DNA from 4 places in the Streptomyces sp. NBC_00285 genome. Region 2 is predicted to be linked to each of the others. Evidence: riboswitches for the same ligand, from Rfam matches in the RefSeq annotation. Region 2 holds a riboswitch; each other region holds the start of a gene.

Region 1 (4,366 bases), 4.3 Mb from region 2:
GAAGGAGGTCCTGGACGGCGTCGGCGTCGCGTACGAGTCGGCCGAGGGCGAGGCCGCCTTCTACGGCCCCAAGATCGACGTACAGATCACCGACCCCGCGGGCCGCGAGTCGACCCTGTCCACCGTCCAGATCGACTTCCACCAGCCCGAACGCTTCGACCTCCACTACATCGGCCCCGACGGCGCCAAGCACCGCCCGGTCATGGTCCACCGCAGCGTCATCGGCAGCGTGGAGCGGCTGGTCGCGCATCTCGTCGAGGCGCACGGCGGCGCGTTCCCGGCGTGGCTCGCCCCGGTGCAGCTCGTCGTCCTGCCGGTGTCCGACGCCCAGGAGGAACAGGCCCACGACGTCGTACGGCAGGCTCTCGCGCGCGGCATCCGGGCCGAACTCGCCGCTCCCGGCGACGGCACCCTCGCCGCCCGCATCCGCGCCGCGCGCCTGGTGCCGTACCAGGCGGTGATCGGCGAGCGGGAGGCCGACGCCGACTGCGCGGCCGTACGGCTGCGGGACGGCCGTAGGCCCGGAGCGGTGCCGGTCCACGACCTGCTGGACCGGATCGCCGCCAGGGACGGTGATCGCGGGGCCGAACTCTGGGCGGCTGCGTAAGGTCGGTCCCGTACGCCAGTGACGAAAGGACTCACGCCGTGACCGGTCAGCCCATCCCGGTGATCATCGACTGCGACACCGGTGTCGACGACGCCCTGGCCCTGCTGTTCGCCGTACGGCATCCCGGCATCGATCTGCGCGCGGTCACCTGTGTCGCCGGGAACACCGACGTCGACGGCGTGGTCCGCAACACGCTGACCGTCCTCGAGCAGGCCGGGGCCGGTGACATCCCGGTCGCCCGGGGCGCCGCGCGGCCGCTGATCGAGCCCGTGCGCACCGCGCAGCACGTGCACGGGCAGGACGGCATGGGCGACCTGGGGCTGCCCGCGCCGACCCGGGTGGCGGTGGACGTGGACGCGGTGACGCTGCTCAGGCGGGAGATCCTCGCCTCGCCGAGGCCGGTCACCCTGATCCCGACCGCGCCGCTGACGAACATCGCCCTGCTGCTGCGCACTCACCCCGAAGTGGTGCGCAACATCGAGCGGATCGTGTTCATGGGCGGCGCGGTGGCCACCGGGAACGCCACGCCCGTCGCGGAGTTCAACGTCTGGCACGACCCCGAGGCGGCCGCCGTCCTGCTCACCGCGGGCGTGCCGATCACCATGTACGGCCTGGACGTCTTCGAGCGGGTCATCGTCCCGGCGGCGGACGTCCAGCGGCTGCGCGCCAGTTCGGAACCCTCCCTCCGCATGGCGGGCGAACTCCTCGCCCACCGCGACCCGGCCACCTCCGGCGATCCCACCCCCACCGGCGGCCTCGGCGACGCGGGCGCGGTCTGCGCGGTCGTCGACCCCGGGGGCCTGAGCACCGAACTCCTCCCGGTGGAGGTCTCGTTGGCCCCCGGCCCGACCCGCGGCCAGACCGTCGTCGACCGCCGCCCGCGGCCCGGCGAGTCCGAGATCCACGGCGGCGAGCGCGAAGTCACCCTCGTGGACGTGGCGTTGGGCGTGGACGTGGACCGCTACGTGAAGCTGTGGCTGACGGCGGTGGAGGGGGTCTAGCGGCGGCAGGGAGCGGCGTCGGGCGTCAGTCGGCCGTCGCCTCGGCGGCCCGTGGTGTCCACCGCTGCTCCACCTTCGCGAGCCGCCAGTAGCTGATCGCCGCCGCCCACACCACCACGAACAGGCCGACGATGATGTAACCGACGTTGTCGAGGTCGATGTCGGCGATCCAGGTGGTGAGGGCGTCGCTGAGGTCGAACTTGTCGTGCAGGACGCCGACCAGCTCGATCGTGCCGATGAAGAACGCGACGGCGATGGACAGCCCGGTGATGGCGAGGTTGTAGAACACCTTGCGCACCGGGTTGGAGAACGCCCACTGGTAGGCGAAGTTCATGAACGTGCCGTCGAGGGTGTCGAACAGGCTCATCCCGGCGGCGAACAGCAGCGGCAGGCAGAGGATCGCGTACCAGGGCAGCCCGGCCGCCGCCCCCGAGCCCGCCATCACCATCAGCGTGACCTCGGTGGCGGTGTCGAAGCCGAGCCCGAAGAGGAAGCCCAGCGGATACATCTGGCCGGGCCGGGTGATGGACTTGGTGAGCCGCCCGAGGATCCGGTTCATGAAGCCGCGCGAGTCGAGATGCTGCTCCAGCTCCTTCTCGTCGTACGTCCCCGCCCGCATCGCCCGGAAGACCTTCAGGATGCCCAGCAGGGCGACCAGGTTGAGGGCGGCGATGACGTAGAGGAACGAACCGGAGACCGTCGTACCGAGAAATCCCAGCACCTGGTGGGTACTTGAGCCCTCGTTCATGACCTTGCCGGCCAGCTGGGTGCCGCCGGCGATCAGTGCGGCGAGCAGGACCACGACACTGGAGTGCCCGAGCGCGAACCAGAACCCTCCCGACACCGGCCGTTTTCCGTCGGCCATCAGCTTGCGGGTGGTGTTGTCGATCGCGGCGATGTGGTCGGCGTCGAAGGCGTGCCGCATGCCGAGGGTGTAGGCGGTGATGCCGAGTCCGATGCCGAAGGCCTTGTCGCCCACCTCGTAGTGCTCCGGGACGACGAGCAGGAAGAGGATGCCGAACGCTACGACGTGCAGGGCGGCGATCGCGGCCATCAGACCGACCGTCTTGACGGTGTCCTCGCGGCGCCAGCGGAAGGAGGCGGCGGCGCTCTCGGGCAGGGCAGGGTCGGTCATACGGTGGTCACTCCAGCACCTCGTGGATGAACGCGTGAGCTGCCGTGGCCGGTCTCCTGGCTTACGGGTCGTACGTTTCCCTGCCCGCCTTCCCGGCCTCGTGCTGACGGCCAGTGGCTGTCCCGCGAGGGACATGGGAGGGGAACTCCCCGATCACAGTGGCGAGGGCCGCGCCGGTCTGGACCCCAGAGGGGTCGTCACCGGCTTCCCGAGCACCACGGCTCGACCACGGTAGGGGTGCGAACCGTCTCCTGCATAGCTGCATAGTTGCGCAGGTATGGAAGATCACACCGCCCGCCTGCGAGGATGACCCCCATGCATCTCGTCCCGGCCGACCGCGCGGACCGCCGCACCATCGACGGACACCGGGTGTGCGACGCCATCGCCGCGATCGGTGACCCCGGCCATGTCCGCGCCTGGTCGGACCGGTTCGCCCTCCTGGCCGACCCCAACCGCCTCTCCCTGCTCCTCGCCCTGCACCGGACCGGCCCCCTGGCCGTCTCCGACCTCGCGATCGCCACGGGCATGAACGACCCCGCCGTGTCCCAGGCACTGCGGCTGCTGCGGGCGGCCGGCGTGGTGGCGGGGGAGAAGGAGGGGCGGGTCGTGCGGTACTCGGTGGTGGACGAGGGGGTACGGGGGTTGCTGGAGCAGGTGTCCTGATCAGGCCTGTTCGCTGTGCAGCGAGCGCAGGAAGGGGCGCCAGGTTCCGGGGTTGAGGTGGAGGACCGGGCCGTCGGGGTGCTTGCTGTCACGGACGGCCACGGTGGCGGGTATGTTGCGGGCGACTTCGACGCACTCCTGGCCGGCGTTGCCGCCGCTGTGGCTGGACTTGACGAACTCGAAGTGCGGCACGCTCACAGCTCCTTGTGGCGGGTGGTGCGGGGTGATCAGGCCCGTTCGCTGTGCAGGGAGTCCAGGAAGGGGCGCCAGGCGCCGGGCAGGACGAGGAGTACCGGGCCGTCGGGGTGCTTGGTGTCGCGGACGGCCACGGTGGTGGGTATGTTGCGGGCGACTTCGACGCACTCGCCGTGTGCGTCGCCGCTGCTGTAAGAGGACTTCCTGAAGTCGTAGTGGGACACGGTGTCCTACATCTCCTTGCGGATGTCGTCGATGAGTCTCACGGAGTTGCTGTGCGCCAGCCCGAGCCGCGTGATGCGGTCGAAGGTCGCGTTGTGGTGTGCGGCATCAGTCTCGCTCTCCAACCAGACCTTCGTCGACGAAGTATCCACCTGTACGACGTCCAGAGCGCCGGGCTCGGCGAACGAGACGACGGTGAAGGCACAGGTCATCCCGGGGTGAGCCCCGGCGATGAACGGGACGACCTGGACACGCACGTTGGGCAGGTGCGCCGCCTCCAGCAGGTGTTCCAGTTGAGCCCGCATGACATCCCGGCCACCGACCAGTTGGCGCACGGCCCCCTCATGCAGCAACGCCCAGAGTTGTAGCGGGCGGTCGCCGCCCAGCCGTGCCTGACGGGCCATCCTCGCCTCGACGAAGGTCTCGATTTCGTCGAGATCGTCCCAGGACCCGTTCCCGACGGCGAGGGCGCGGGCGTAGTCAGGGGTCTGCAAGAGGCCGGGTACGAAGGCCAGTTGCCAGGTGCGGAGTTCCGTGGCGATG
Region 2 (4,366 bases):
GAACTGGTCCTGCTGTTCAAGGCCAAGCACGCCCGCCGAAAGGATCAGTCGGACTTCGACGCGACCGTCCCGCACATGTCCCCGGCTCAGCGCGGAACCTTGGCCGAGCTCCTCGACCGCGTGCACCCGGGGCATCCCTGGACTGGGGATCTGTAGCCGGCTACGGGTGCGCGCGGGTGTCCGGCTGTGGCTGGCTCCCTGAGGAAGCCAGCCTGTCGGTGACCTTACCTGATCTCCGGGGGCGTGCCGGTTCGATGCCCCGCCGGTCTCTCTGATGAGACGGCTGGTGGTGTTGCCGTGGCAGCCGCCGAGCGCGTCCGCGACGACGACAGGCCGGATGGTTCGAGGAGTTGCTGCCGCATGGCGGCGAAACAGGGCAGTGACGGCAGGGTTCTCCACAGCGACGGCCGGGTTCCCCACACTGATCCGTCACTCTCTGCACGCTGTCGAACCTTGCCTGCAAGGCACAGGGCTTCCAGGGCCGTTCGCCCGGCCGGACGACCTTTGCGCTGTCCGGAGTAGGCCGCCGAGGCCGCCCGCACTCTTCGCTTCCAAGTGCACGACCCCCGACCACCTGTCCGCGCGCCTGAACGAGGGCCCGGGCTGAGAGCCTTGTCCCGCTGGGAGCCGACGTGGATCATGACCGCGTGCCACACCCAGAGAATCTCCACGAACTACTTGCACACGCCGGACTCACGGTCGTCGAGGACGTGCCCTCGGGCAGCCTGTTCCCGCCGGAGGCCGGCTGGCGGATCGCGCGGGGGATCGCGGCACCGGACGGTGCGGCCCGCCAAGCGCTCGATGCCGCGTGGTGGCGCCGTCTTTGCGATGTCGAAGGGGAGTTCCTGGTGGCCGTCCTGAGGCACCGGATCGGCGGCAACGACTCCTTGTGGACCCGGGTTCGGCATGCCGGGAGCGGCGGTCCGCAGTTGACCGGCACCCCTGGGTTCGTGGCGCTCTCCCTCGACGGGCAGGTACTGCTGGCGGAGGTGCCCGGCGCGGACGGGCCTCGGGTGACGGCCCTCGACCGACTGCCGGAGCGTTTGGAGGAGGCTGCCGAGGCCGCCGGGCGCGAGACCGAGGTCGAGCGCGCCGAGGTGTGGGCGGCGGTGCCCGGCCGGGACCCGTGGCCTCTGCACTGGGCGGCGGGGATCGGGTCCAACCCGGCCGCGACGGACGAACTGCTGATCCGACTGCTGGATGTGGAGGACGGCTTCCTGCACGGATGCGACCGGTCCGCCGTCCTCGACGCCGCCTTGGCGCACCCCGATCCGCGGGTGCGGTCAAGGCCCGCCGACACCTTCCGGCCCAAACTCACGTCCGATCAGTGGGTACGCCTGGTGCGCGCAGAGCCGTCGCCGGATCGACGCGTGCTCTGGGCGGAGCACGCCTGCGGCTGGGGCGCCCAACTCCCCGAGGACCTGTACGACGACCTCCTCGCCGGCCCGTCCCGCGCTGGGGCGGCCGAACTCCCGGGGCTCCCCGCACGACACCTGCCTGACCTCGCGGCCGACGCCGATCCCCGGGTGCGGGCGGCGGCCTGTGCCCGGTGGGAGGACCTCGCCGCACCGTTGCGGGAGCGGCTGCTGGCCGACACCGACGACGCGGTGCGAACGGTTGCGCTGCTCGCCCATCACACCCGCGTACCCATGCCTCGCGAGGTTTTCGCCGCGCTGCCCGACCCGCTGCGGGCGCTCGAACGGTGCCGCCTCGCGCCCGAGTTGGAGACCGAGCTGGTCCGGGACGGCGACGCGAAGGTACGTCGGACGCTGGCCGCCAACCCGGGCCTGGGCGAGCACGGCGTCGCCGTGCTGGCGGAGGACCCGCAGGACGACATCCGCTCCACGGTGGCGCTGCGCCCCGACCTCACCGAGGAGCAACGTGCCGCGGTGCGCCACGACTTCGACCCGGCATTGATGTCGCACACCCTTCCCTGGGTCAAGGACCTGCACGGCGACGCCGACGTGATGCGCCGTCTCGCCGCGTCCTCCCACCCGCTGGTCCGTCGTAGCGTGGCCCGCGCCCGGCGCCTCCCGCCGGATGTCGTGGCGCTCCTGGCGCGGGACGAGGACCGGGTGGTCCGTCTGTTCCTCGCCGAATCGTGCGAGGACGCGCCGACCGACATGCTGCTGGAGGTCTGGCGCTGGTGGGACGGCAGTCTCAGCCACCCCGACGGGCCCCGCAGCCACCCCAACTTTCCCCGTACGGGCCTGCTGCGTCATACCGCCGACCCCAGCGGGCGGATGCGCCGCCTGGCCCTGGACGATCCGGAGTCCACACCGGCCGACGTCGCACGCCTGGCCCGGGATCCCGAGGCAGAGGTGCGCCGCCGCGCGGCTGAGGACCACCGGCTGTCACCGGCCGACGCGGTGCGGCTGCTGAACGACCCGAAGTCCTACGTCCGCGGCACCGCGGTACGCAATCCGCGGCTGCCGGCCCGCGTCCTGGCGGGGCTGCTCCACGACCGCGACACGGCATGCGCGGCGGTCACCAACCCGGCGATCCCGGTCCCCGTTCTGTACCGCATCCTGGCCGCGGCCGAGATTGCCGTGGCAGCCCTGCGCTGAAGCCGGCCGGTGCGGTGTGACGTCCTCCGCGCGACAAGGGTCACGCCAGGTGGCGCGGTATTGGCCATGTTCCCGTCAGGCGGTATCGTCACCTGGATATCGATGACGGCAAAACGGAAGCCGGTGGGAATCCGGAACGGTCGCGCCACTGTGTGCCACCACCTCGTATGAGGCGGCGGCGAGTCAGACCCGTAGCCGTCGTCATGTGCACCACCGAGATGGGACGCGAGCTCCCAGAGGAGGCCCTGCCATGGCGCAGCATGTCGCACCGCCGATCGCCACCACCCCCGCTCTCCCCGCCAAACTGCCGATCGGGGCGATCGCCCCGTGGGCGGTCTTCTTCGGCATCCTGATGCTGGTCCTGCTGTACTTCGTCGGCGCCGAGCAGGGGGCTACGTCCGTGGTCTCCGGCGAGGGCGTCCACGAGTGGGTGCACGACGCCCGTCACCTGCTCGGCTTCCCCTGCCACTGACCCGAGGGGAAACCAGCACACCCATGAACTCCGCAACGGTGAGAAACCTTCTCGTGCGGGGCATGCTCGCCGGCCTCGGTGCCGGCGTGCTCGCCCTGATCGTCGCCTATTTTCTCGGTGAACCGAACGTGGACAAGGCGATCGGCTTCGAGGGGGCCCACGCTCCAGCGCACGAGCACGAGGTCGAACTCGTCTCCCGCAGCCTGCAGTCCACCGCCGGCCTGGCCACCGGCGTCCTCATCTACGGCGTCGCGTTCGGCGGCATCGCCGCCCTCGCCTACTGCTTCGCGCTCGGCCGGGTGGGTCGCTTCACCCCGCGAGCAACCGCGCTGTTGCTGTCCGGTTGCGCGCTCCTCGCGGTCTATGTCGTGCCGTTCCTGAAGTACCCGGCCAACCCGCCGGCGGTCGGCAACGGCGACACCATCGGCAAGCGGACCACGCTGTACCTCCTGATGATGCTGCTCAGTGTGCTTCTCGCGATCGCCGCTGTCATCCTGGGCAAGCGGCTCGCGCCGCGCCTGGGCACCTGGTGGGCGACCGTCACCGCGTTGGCCGCGTTCACCCTGGTGATCGGGCTTGCCTACGCGTTCCTGCCGGTCATCAACGAGGTGCCGAGCGACTTCCCGGCCACTGTCCTGTGGCGGTTCCGGCTCTCCGCCCTGGCCATACAGGTCACGCTGTGGGGAGGCTTCGGCCTCGTCTTCGGGGAACTGGCCGAGCGGCTGCTGAATCCGAAGCCCGCCACCGCGGCCCCGGCCTCGGCGGTCGCCGCCCCCGGCTGACCGTGATCCGACCATGAGTGAGGGCCCGCGGAACCAGGCGAGTTCCGGGGGCCCTCTCGTGTTCTTCGGACACCCGACGGGCCCGGACCACGGGCATGACCTATCCACCCCGGCCCGACGCAACAGGCCCGCCCGACCGATTGGCCGAGGCCGGAGAAGGCGAGCAGCGGAGGAGCCGAGTGGCCAGACGACCCCAGCCCCGCCATATCACCCTGGGCGGCCGGGAGGCCGTCGCCCTGACCGTCGAGGAGTACGAGCAACTGCTCGCCAGCCGACGGCAGATCGGCGGCCAGAGCGCCCGTGTGCGGGTACTCGCCCTGGAGGCCAAGCGGACCGAGCAACTCCTGCGGAACCTGGAGACTCTGGTCGGGACTTCGGACGGGGGGTGCGGTGCCTCGGCAGGTGCGGCGAGGTCGGAGGAGTGCCCGACCGTGTGCGTCGCCGGGGCCCTCGATGCCGACTGCCTGCGGTGCGCCATCGCGGAACTGCTGCGCCGGCACCGGGATACGGCCGCCTGAACCGGATCCGCCGGGAGTGCCGGTGGC
Region 3 (4,366 bases), 2.7 Mb from region 2:
CATCGGCATCCCGTTCTTCTACTGGTACCAGATGCTGTGGGTGCTGATCTCCACCGTGCTGACCATGACCGCGTACAAGCTGTGGCAGCGTGACCAGCGTGCCCGGCACGGGGGTGCCAAGTGAACGACGGCGTCAACGGCGTGGCACTCACCGTCTTCATCATCTTCTTCCTGGCCGTCACGGTCATGGGCTTCCTGGCCGCGCGCTGGCGCAAGGCCGAGAACGAGAGCCTCGACGAATGGGGCCTGGGCGGCCGGTCGTTCGGCACCTGGGTCACCTGGTTCCTGCTGGGCGGTGACCTCTACACCGCGTACACCTTCGTGGCCGTCCCGGCGGCGATCTACGCGGCGGGCGCGGCCGGTTTCTTCGCGGTGCCGTACACGATCCTGGTGTACCCGCTGATCTTCACCTTCCTGCCCCGCCTGTGGTCGGTCTCGCACAAGCACGGCTATGTGACGACCTCGGACTTCGTGCGCGGCCGCTGGGGCTCCAAGAGCCTGTCGCTGGCGGTGGCGGTCACCGGCATCCTGGCGACCATGCCGTACATCGCGCTCCAACTGGTCGGCATCCAGGCCGTGCTGGACGTGATGGGCGTCGGCGGCGGCGAGAACACCAACTGGTTCGTGAAGGACCTCCCGCTACTGATCGCCTTCGGCGTCCTCGCGGCCTACACGTACTCCTCCGGTCTGCGGGCGCCCGCGCTGATCGCCTTCGTGAAGGACACGCTGATCTACATCGTCATCGCGGTGGCGATCATCTACATCCCGATCAAGCTGGGCGGGTTCGACGACGTCTTCGCCTCCGCGAGCGCCAAGTACACCGCGGCCAAGGCGGGCGGGCTGGTGCCGGCCGAGGCGGGTCAGTGGACGTACGCCACGCTGGCGCTGGGCTCCGCGCTCGCGCTCTTCATGTACCCGCACTCGATCACCGCGACGCTCTCCTCCAGGAGCCGCGAGGTGATCCGCCGCAACACCACGATCCTGCCGCTGTACTCGCTGATGCTGGGCCTGCTCGCCCTGCTGGGCTTCATGGCGATCGCTGCCGGAGTCAAGGTCACCAACCCGCAGTTGGCGATCCCGCAGCTCTTCGAGAACATGTTCCCGGACTGGTTCGCGGGCGTGGCCTTCGCGGCGATCGGCATCGGGGCCCTGGTCCCGGCGGCCATCATGTCCATCGCGGCGGCGAACCTGTTCACCCGCAACATCTACAAGGACTTCATCAAGCCGGACGCGACACCGGCCCAGGAGATGAAGGTCTCCAAGCTGGTGTCCCTGCTGGTGAAGGTCGGCGCCCTGATCTTCGTCCTGACCATGGACAAGACGGTCGCGATCAACTTCCAGCTCCTGGGCGGCATCTGGATCCTGCAGACCTTCCCGGCCCTGGTCGGCGGCCTGTTCACCCGCTGGTTCCACCGCTGGGCCCTGCTTGCCGGCTGGGCGGTCGGCATGATCTACGGCACGGCCGCCGCATACGGCGTCGCCTCCCCGACGCAGAAGCACTTCGGCGGTTCGGCGAAGGAGATCCCGGGCATCGGCGAGATCGGCTACATCGGTCTGACGGCCTTCGTTCTGAACGTCGTCGTCACGGTGGTCCTCACCTTCGTCCTGAGGGCGGTGAAGGCCCCCGACGGCATCGACGAGACCAGCCCGGAGGACTACACGGCGGACGCCGGCGACCCGGGAGTGCAGACGGAACTCCCGCCCGCGACAGCGGGAACCTCGCACTGACGCCGTAGGAGACCGGACGCAACGAAGCGGGCTGCTGTGGGGAACACCCCACGGCAGCCCGCTTCGTCGTGCGCGCTCCTTCACTCTCCTCACCTACGAGTTGACGCTCCGAAGCCGCCGCGACACAACATCTGGGGGTGTCACCGGAACACGGCACAAGATGTATGCTCATGCTCGCTGTCGCCGCAGGGGAATCCGGTGCGAATCCGGAACTGTCCCGCAACGGTGTACTCATGGGTGCTTAGGCGCATATGAGAGTCAGTCCGAGGACCTGTCGACAGTACGCCCGGCCACCGTGGCCCGGGTGTCATGACGTCCGGGCCTCGTGGAATGGGCCGGTGGACGCGACGCCGTGCGCGCTCGTGTGCTGCCCCCTGCCCTCCGCAAGGCCCCCGTGCCCAGCGAGGGAGAGCCCCACGTGACCATCGCGCCAGCCGGCCCGGTTTCAGCGACCGCCTTTGTCGACGAGGACGGTCCCGGAACCGCGTTGCTGCGGACCCTGACCGCGCTGACCGCCGACCTTCCCGACGCCGACCCCGGCCGGGTCGCCGCCGCCGCACTGCGCGGCCGGTCCGCGCGGGCCGACGAGTCGGAGTTGCGCGAGCTGGCCACCGAGACGGCGGCCGGCCTCATCTCCGAGGACCCGGCGTACAGCAGGCTGGCCGCCCGGCTGCTGACTGTCAGCATCGCCGCGGAGGCCGCCTCGCAGGGCGTCACCTCGTTCACCGGATCGGTCGCCGTCGGACACCGCGAGGGCCTGATCGCCGACCGGACCGCCGAGTTCGTGCGGGTCCACGCCGAGCGCCTCGACGCCCTGGTCGACACCGAAGGCGACGACCGCTTCGGCTACTTCGGCCTGCGCACCCTCCACAGCCGCTACCTCCTGAGGCACCCCATCACCCGCCGGGTGATCGAGACGCCCCAGCACTTCATGCTCCGGGTGGCGTCCGGTCTCGCCGAGGACGACAGCCGTCGCGCACTGGACGAGGTCGCCGCGCTCTACGCGCTCATGAGCCGCCTCGACTATCTCCCCTCCTCCCCCACCCTCTTCAACTCCGGTACCCGGCACCCCCAGATGTCGTCCTGCTACCTCCTCGACTCACCCGTCGACGAGCTGGACTCCATCTACGACCGCTACCACCAGGTCGCCCGTCTCTCGAAGCACGCCGGTGGCATCGGTCTTTCGTACTCCCGCATCCGCAGCCGCGGTTCACTGATCCGTGGCACCAACGGGCACTCCAACGGCATCGTCCCGTTCCTGAAGACCCTCGACGCCTCGGTCGCCGCCGTGAACCAGGGCGGCCGGCGCAAGGGCGCGGCCGCGGTCTACCTGGAGACCTGGCACTCCGACATCGAGGAGTTCCTGGAGCTGCGCGACAACACCGGTGAGGACGCCCGCCGTACGCACAACCTGAACCTCGCGCACTGGATCCCCGACGAGTTCATGCGCCGGGTCAACGCCGACGCCCCGTGGTCGCTGTTCTCCCCCGCCGACGTGCCCGAGCTGGTCGACCTGTGGGGCGAGGAGTTCGACGCGGCGTACCGGAAGGCCGAGGCGAACGGGCTCGCGCGCAAGACCATCCCCGCGCGTGACCTCTACGGCCGCATGATGCGCACCCTCGCGCAGACCGGCAACGGCTGGATGACCTTCAAGGACGCCGCCAACCGCACCGCCAACCAGACGGCCACCCCGGGCCATGTCGTCCACTCCTCCAACCTCTGCACGGAGATCCTGGAGGTCACGGACGACGGGGAGACGGCGGTCTGCAACCTGGGCTCCGTCAACCTCGGCGCGTTCGTCGACACGACGACCGGTGACATCGACTGGGAGCGGCTGGACGCCACGGTCCGCACCGCCGTCACCTTCCTGGACCGGGTCGTCGACATCAACTTCTACCCGACCGAGCAGGCCGGGCGGTCCAACGCCAGGTGGCGTCCCGTCGGCCTCGGCGCGATGGGTCTCCAGGACGTCTTCTTCAAGCTGAGGATCCCCTTCGGCTCGCCCGAGGCCAAGGCCCTGTCCACGCGCATCGCCGAGCGCATCATGCTCGCCGCCTACGAGGCCTCCGCGGACCTCGCCGAACGCAACGGCCCGCTGCCGGCCTGGGAGAAGACCCGTACCGCCCAGGGCGTGCTGCACCCCGACCACTACGACGTGGAGCTGAACTGGCCCGAGCGCTGGTCGGCGTTGCGGGAACGTATCGCCCAGGTCGGTATGCGCAACTCGCTCCTCCTCGCCATCGCGCCCACCGCCACCATCGCCTCGATCGCCGGCGTGTACGAGTGCATCGAGCCGCAGGTCTCCAACCTGTTCAAGCGCGAGACGCTGTCCGGCGAGTTCCTCCAGGTCAACTCGTATCTGGTGCAGGAGCTCAAGGACCTCGGCGTGTGGGACGCCCGCACCCGTGAGGCGCTGCGCGACTCCAGCGGTTCGGTCCAGGACTTCGCGTGGATCCCCGAGGACGTACGGGCGTTGTACCGCACGGCGTGGGAGATCCCGCAGCGCGGACTGATCGACATGGCGGCGGCGCGGACCCCGTTCCTCGACCAGTCGCAGTCGCTGAACCTGTTCCTGGAGACGCCGACCATCGGCAAGCTCTCCTCGATGTACGCGTACGCCTGGAAGTCGGGCCTGAAG
Region 4 (4,366 bases), 7.3 Mb from region 2:
TTCAACTCACCAATGACTTCGAACGATTGCCTGGGTAAATGGAAAACTTCTCGCTGATCCTCGCGATTGTGGTTATCACCGCACTCGCGTTCGATTTCACGAACGGTTTTCACGACACCGCCAACGCGATGGCCACCACCATCTCGACCGGTGCACTCAAGCCCAAGGTCGCGGTGGCCATGTCCGCCGTGCTGAACCTTGTGGGCGCCTTCCTCTCCGTGGAGGTCGCCAACACGATCTCCAAGGGTCTCGTCGACGAGAGCGGCATCCGTCCCGAGGTCATCTTCGCCGCACTGGTCGGCGCGATCCTCTGGAACCTGCTGACCTGGCTGGTGGGTCTGCCCTCCAGTTCCTCGCACGCCCTGATGGGCGGTCTGATCGGCGCCACCATCGCCTCGGCCGGCACGGGCGCAGTCCACGGTGACGCGCTCGTCACCAAGGTCCTGATCCCGGCGATCGCCGCGCCGATCGTCGCGGGCGTCGCCGCCATGCTGGCCACCCGCCTCTCGTACAGGCTGGGCAGGAAGGCCGACGGCAAGGCCGCCGCGAAGGGCTACCGCACCGGGCAGATCGCCTCGGCCGGCCTGGTCTCGCTCGCCCACGGCACGAACGACGCGCAGAAGACGATGGGCATCATCACCCTCGCCCTGGTCGCCGGCGGCGTCGTCGCACCCGACTCCGACCCGCCCACCTGGGTCATCCTCTCGGCGGGCCTCGCCATCGCGCTCGGCACCTATCTGGGCGGCTGGCGCATCATCCGCACCATGGGCAAGGGCCTGACCGACCTCCAGCCGCAGCAGGGCTTCGCCGCCCAGACCAGCGCGGCCACCGTCATCCTGGCCTCCTCCCACCTCGGCTTCTCCCTCTCCACCACGCACTCCGTCTCCGGTGCGGTGATGGGCGCGGGCCTCGGCCGCAAGGGCGGCATCGTCCGCTGGTCCACGGCCACCCGCATGCTGGTCGCCTGGTGCCTGACGCTCCCGGCGGCGGCCCTGGTGGGCGCCCTGGCCGAGTCGGTCACGAACCTCGGCGACGGGGGTACGGCGGCGGTGGCGGTCTTCCTCATCGCCTCCAGCGCGGCCATCTGGAAGATCTCGCGGCGCGAGATCGTGGACGCGTCGAACGTCGTCCCCGACGAGCCGGCCGGCGTGGTGACCACGGCGATCGCCGCAGTGGCCCCGCCGCCCACCGGCACGCCGGCCGAGGGCCTCACGGCCACGATCCTGGCCCCTGCCACTGCCACCGCTTCGGAGCCGGCCGCCCCGCCGGCCGCCGTCTGAGCCCGCACCCCGCGCTAAGGAAGCCTCACCATGAAGATCGACTGGGAAGCGCTCGGCTCCGTCTTCGGCGTCAGCCTCGTGGTCACCGTGGGCCTCGTGGCCCTGTTCACCCTCGGCATCATGGGCCTCTCCCGTCAGGAGAGGGCCACGGCCCAGGGTGACTCGGCGGCCCTCGCGGTCACCGGCGCGTACGCCTGCTTCGCAGCCTGCGCGGCGGCGGTGGCGTACGGGATCTATCTGATCGTGGCCTGACGGCACCGATCGCCCGACGGCCGGGCGGGTACGGAACTTCTGGTTCCGTACCCGCCCGGCCGTCCGTGTGCGGCGGGTCCGCCGTCCCCCGGACCGGCGGTGTGGGGTTCTGCACACTCTCCCGCCGCAGGTCAACAGCAAGTTGACTGCCGTTCGGGTGCGTGGTGGACTGCCGGAGCCATGTACGACGGCAGCAGAGGAAGCCGGTGCAAGTCCGGCGCGGTCCCGCCACTGTGACCGGGGTAGGTAGCCCCGGGAGCCAGGAACTCTCGCCGTCGGTCTCGTCGAACCAGGGCGTGGACACCCTGAGTGAGGACATATCGCGATGCCCGCCTGCCCTTCGAGGTACAGCACCAGCAAGCTGCCCGACCCCACGGCGGGCTGACCCCGTGCGTGCCGATCGCGTCTTCGCGTACGGCGCCGCCGCCGGACTTCTCGGGGACCTGCTGCTCGGCGATCCGCGCCGGGGACATCCGGTCGCCGTGTTCGGGCGGGCGGCCGGGGCCGTGGAGCGGGCGTTGTGGCGGGACCACCGGGGGTGGGGCGCGCTGCACACCGCCGTGTGTGTGGGTGGCGCGGTGGCGCTGGGCGCCGTCGCGGAGCATGTCGTACGTCCGTCCCGCACCGCTTCCGTCGTGCTCACCGGAGCTGCCACCTGGGCCGTCGTGGGCGGGACTTCGCTCGTGCGGGAGGCCCGGGTCATCGGACGGGCGCTGGAGGCCGGGGACGTCGAGGCGGCCCGGGACCGGCTGCCTCATCTGTGCGGGCGCGACCCTCAGGCACTCGACGCCGACGGGATCGCCCGGGCGGTGGTCGAGTCCGTGGCCGAGAACACCTCCGACGCCGTCGTGGGCGCCCTCGTGTGGGGCGCCGTCGGCGGGGTGCCGGGGCTGCTCGGGTTCCGGGCCGTGAACACGCTGGACGCCATGGTGGGGCACAAGTCGCCCCGGTACAGGCGGTTCGGGTGGGCCTCCGCCCGGTGCGACGACCTCGCCGGGTGGCCGGGGGCGCGGCTGACCGCCGTACTCGCCGCTGCCGCGGGGGACAGTCCTCGGGGTGCGGTGCGGGCCTGGCAGGAGGATGCCGGCAGGCATCCGAGTCCCAACGCCGGTCCTGTCGAGGCCTCGTTCGCCGGCGCCCTGGGTGTCCGGCTCGGGGGGACGCTGTCGTACGCGGGGCGGGTCGAGCACCGGCCCGTGCTGAATCAAGGAGGGCGCGCTGTCGCCGCCGCCGACATCGAGCGCGCCGCACGGCTCTCGCGGCGTGTGGGGCTGCTCGCGCTCGGCGTCGGTGCCGTCGCGCGGATCGTCGTGAAGGGACGTGGGGCATGAGCGGTGGGGGGCTTCTCGTCGCCGGTACCACCTCCGACGCCGGCAAGAGTGTCGTCACCGCCGGGATCTGCCGGTGGCTGGTGCGGCAGGGAGTGAAGGTCGCGCCCTTCAAGGCGCAGAACATGTCACTCAATTCGTTCGTCACGCGCGAGGGCGCCGAGATCGGGCGGGCCCAGGCCATGCAGGCGCAGGCCTGCCGGGTGGAGCCGACCGCGCTCATGAATCCCGTGCTGCTCAAGCCCGGTGGCGAGCAGAGCAGTCAGGTCGTGCTGCTCGGCAAGCCCGTGGGCGAGTTGAGTGCCCGGGGGTATCACGGGGGGCGGCAGCAGCAGCTTCTGGGGACCGTGCTCGACTGTCTCGCCGAGTTGCGGGGCACGTATGACGCGGTGATCTGTGAGGGTGCCGGGAGTCCGGCCGAGATCAATCTGCGGCGCACCGACATCGTCAACATGGGGATCGCCCGCAATGCCGGGCTGCCCGTGCTGGTCGTCGGGGACATCGACCGGGGCGGGGTGTTCGCCTCCTTCTTCGGCACCGTCGCGCTGCTCTCCCCCGAGGACCAGGCGCTCGTCGCCGGGTTCCTCGTCAACAAGTTCCGGGGGGACGTCTCGCTGCTCGAACCCGGGCTCGACATGCTCCACGGGCTCACCGGGCGGCGCACCTACGGGGTGCTGCCGTTCCGGCACGGGCTCGGGATCGACGAGGAGGACGGGCTGCGGGTCTCGCTGCGCGGGACGGTCCGGGAGTCCAACACCGCTCCGCCCGTCGGCCAGGACGTGCTGCGCGTCGCCGTCTGCGCCGTTCCCCTGATGTCCAACTTCACCGACGTGGACGCCCTGGCCGCCGAACCCGGCGTCGTGGTGCGGTTCGTGGACCGGGCGGAGGAGTTGGCGGACGCCGATCTCGTCGTCGTCCCGGGGACCCGGGGGACCGTCCGCGCGCTGGAGTGGCTGCGGGAGCGGGGGTTGGCGGACGCCCTTGTCAGAAGGGCCGCGGAGCAGCGGCCCGTCCTCGGCATCTGCGGCGGGTTCCAGATCCTCGGTGAGCACATCGAGGACGAGGTCGAGAGCCGTCAGGGGCATGTCGAGGGGCTCGGAGTCCTGCCCGTGCGGGTGCGGTTCGCACGGGAGAAGACCCTCACACGCCCCGTCGGCGAAGCCCTCGGCGAGCACGTCGAGGGGTACGAGATCCATCACGGGGTCGCCACCATCGGCGGGGGCGAGCCGTTCTTGGACGGCGTCCGCGTCGGCCAGACCTGGGGCACGCACTGGCACGGTTCGCTGGAGTCGGACGGGTTCCGGCGGGCGTTCCTGCGGGAGGTGGCCGCCGCCGCGGGCCGCCGGTTCGTGCCGGCCCCCGACACCTCGTTCGCCGCGCTGCGCGAGGAGCAGCTCGACCGGCTCGGCGACCTGATCGAACAGCACGCGGACACGGACGCGCTGTGGCGGCTCATCGAGTCCGGCGCGCCGCAAGGACTGCCTTTCATTCCACCGGGAGCGCCCG

Evidence for each region. A riboswitch is a leader RNA that binds a small molecule or an ion and turns the genes downstream of it on or off. The one in region 2 is predicted to bind cobalamin.
Region 1: another riboswitch for cobalamin. It lies ahead of OHT57_RS25745 (HoxN/HupN/NixA family nickel/cobalt transporter); the one in region 2 lies ahead of OHT57_RS45165 (CbtB domain-containing protein).
Region 3: another riboswitch for cobalamin. It lies ahead of OHT57_RS33225 (ribonucleoside-diphosphate reductase subunit alpha); the one in region 2 lies ahead of OHT57_RS45165 (CbtB domain-containing protein).
Region 4: another riboswitch for cobalamin. It lies ahead of OHT57_RS11785 (cobalamin biosynthesis protein); the one in region 2 lies ahead of OHT57_RS45165 (CbtB domain-containing protein).

The regions. Positions count from the first base shown of each region.
Region 1 covers NZ_CP108055.1:5,595,978-5,600,343, forward strand. The annotation lists gene thrS (threonine--tRNA ligase) at 1-607, shown strand, start outside; gene OHT57_RS25740 (nucleoside hydrolase) at 646-1,608, shown strand; gene OHT57_RS25745 (HoxN/HupN/NixA family nickel/cobalt transporter) at 1,634-2,743, opposite strand; cobalamin riboswitch at 2,773-2,978, opposite strand; gene OHT57_RS25750 (ArsR/SmtB family transcription factor) at 3,059-3,406, shown strand; gene OHT57_RS25755 (DUF397 domain-containing protein) at 3,407-3,598, opposite strand; gene OHT57_RS25760 (DUF397 domain-containing protein) at 3,634-3,825, opposite strand; gene OHT57_RS25765 (helix-turn-helix domain-containing protein) at 3,832-4,366, opposite strand, start outside.
Region 2 covers NZ_CP108055.1:9,885,474-9,889,839, forward strand. The annotation lists gene OHT57_RS45155 (nucleotidyltransferase domain-containing protein) at 1-156, shown strand, start outside; gene OHT57_RS45160 (hypothetical protein) at 648-2,567, shown strand; cobalamin riboswitch at 2,631-2,781, shown strand; gene OHT57_RS45165 (CbtB domain-containing protein) at 2,818-3,039, shown strand; gene OHT57_RS45170 (CbtA family protein) at 3,063-3,821, shown strand; gene OHT57_RS45175 (hypothetical protein) at 4,001-4,339, shown strand.
Region 3 covers NZ_CP108055.1:7,154,599-7,158,964, reverse strand. The annotation lists gene OHT57_RS33235 (DUF3311 domain-containing protein) at 1-124, shown strand, start outside; gene mctP (monocarboxylate uptake permease MctP) at 121-1,728, shown strand; cobalamin riboswitch at 1,893-2,021, shown strand; gene OHT57_RS33225 (ribonucleoside-diphosphate reductase subunit alpha) at 2,147-4,366, shown strand, end outside.
Region 4 covers NZ_CP108055.1:2,574,303-2,578,668, forward strand. The annotation lists gene OHT57_RS11775 (inorganic phosphate transporter) at 39-1,280, shown strand; gene OHT57_RS11780 (hypothetical protein) at 1,311-1,532, shown strand; cobalamin riboswitch at 1,680-1,821, shown strand; gene OHT57_RS11785 (cobalamin biosynthesis protein) at 1,922-2,863, shown strand; gene OHT57_RS11790 (cobyric acid synthase) at 2,860-4,366, shown strand, end outside.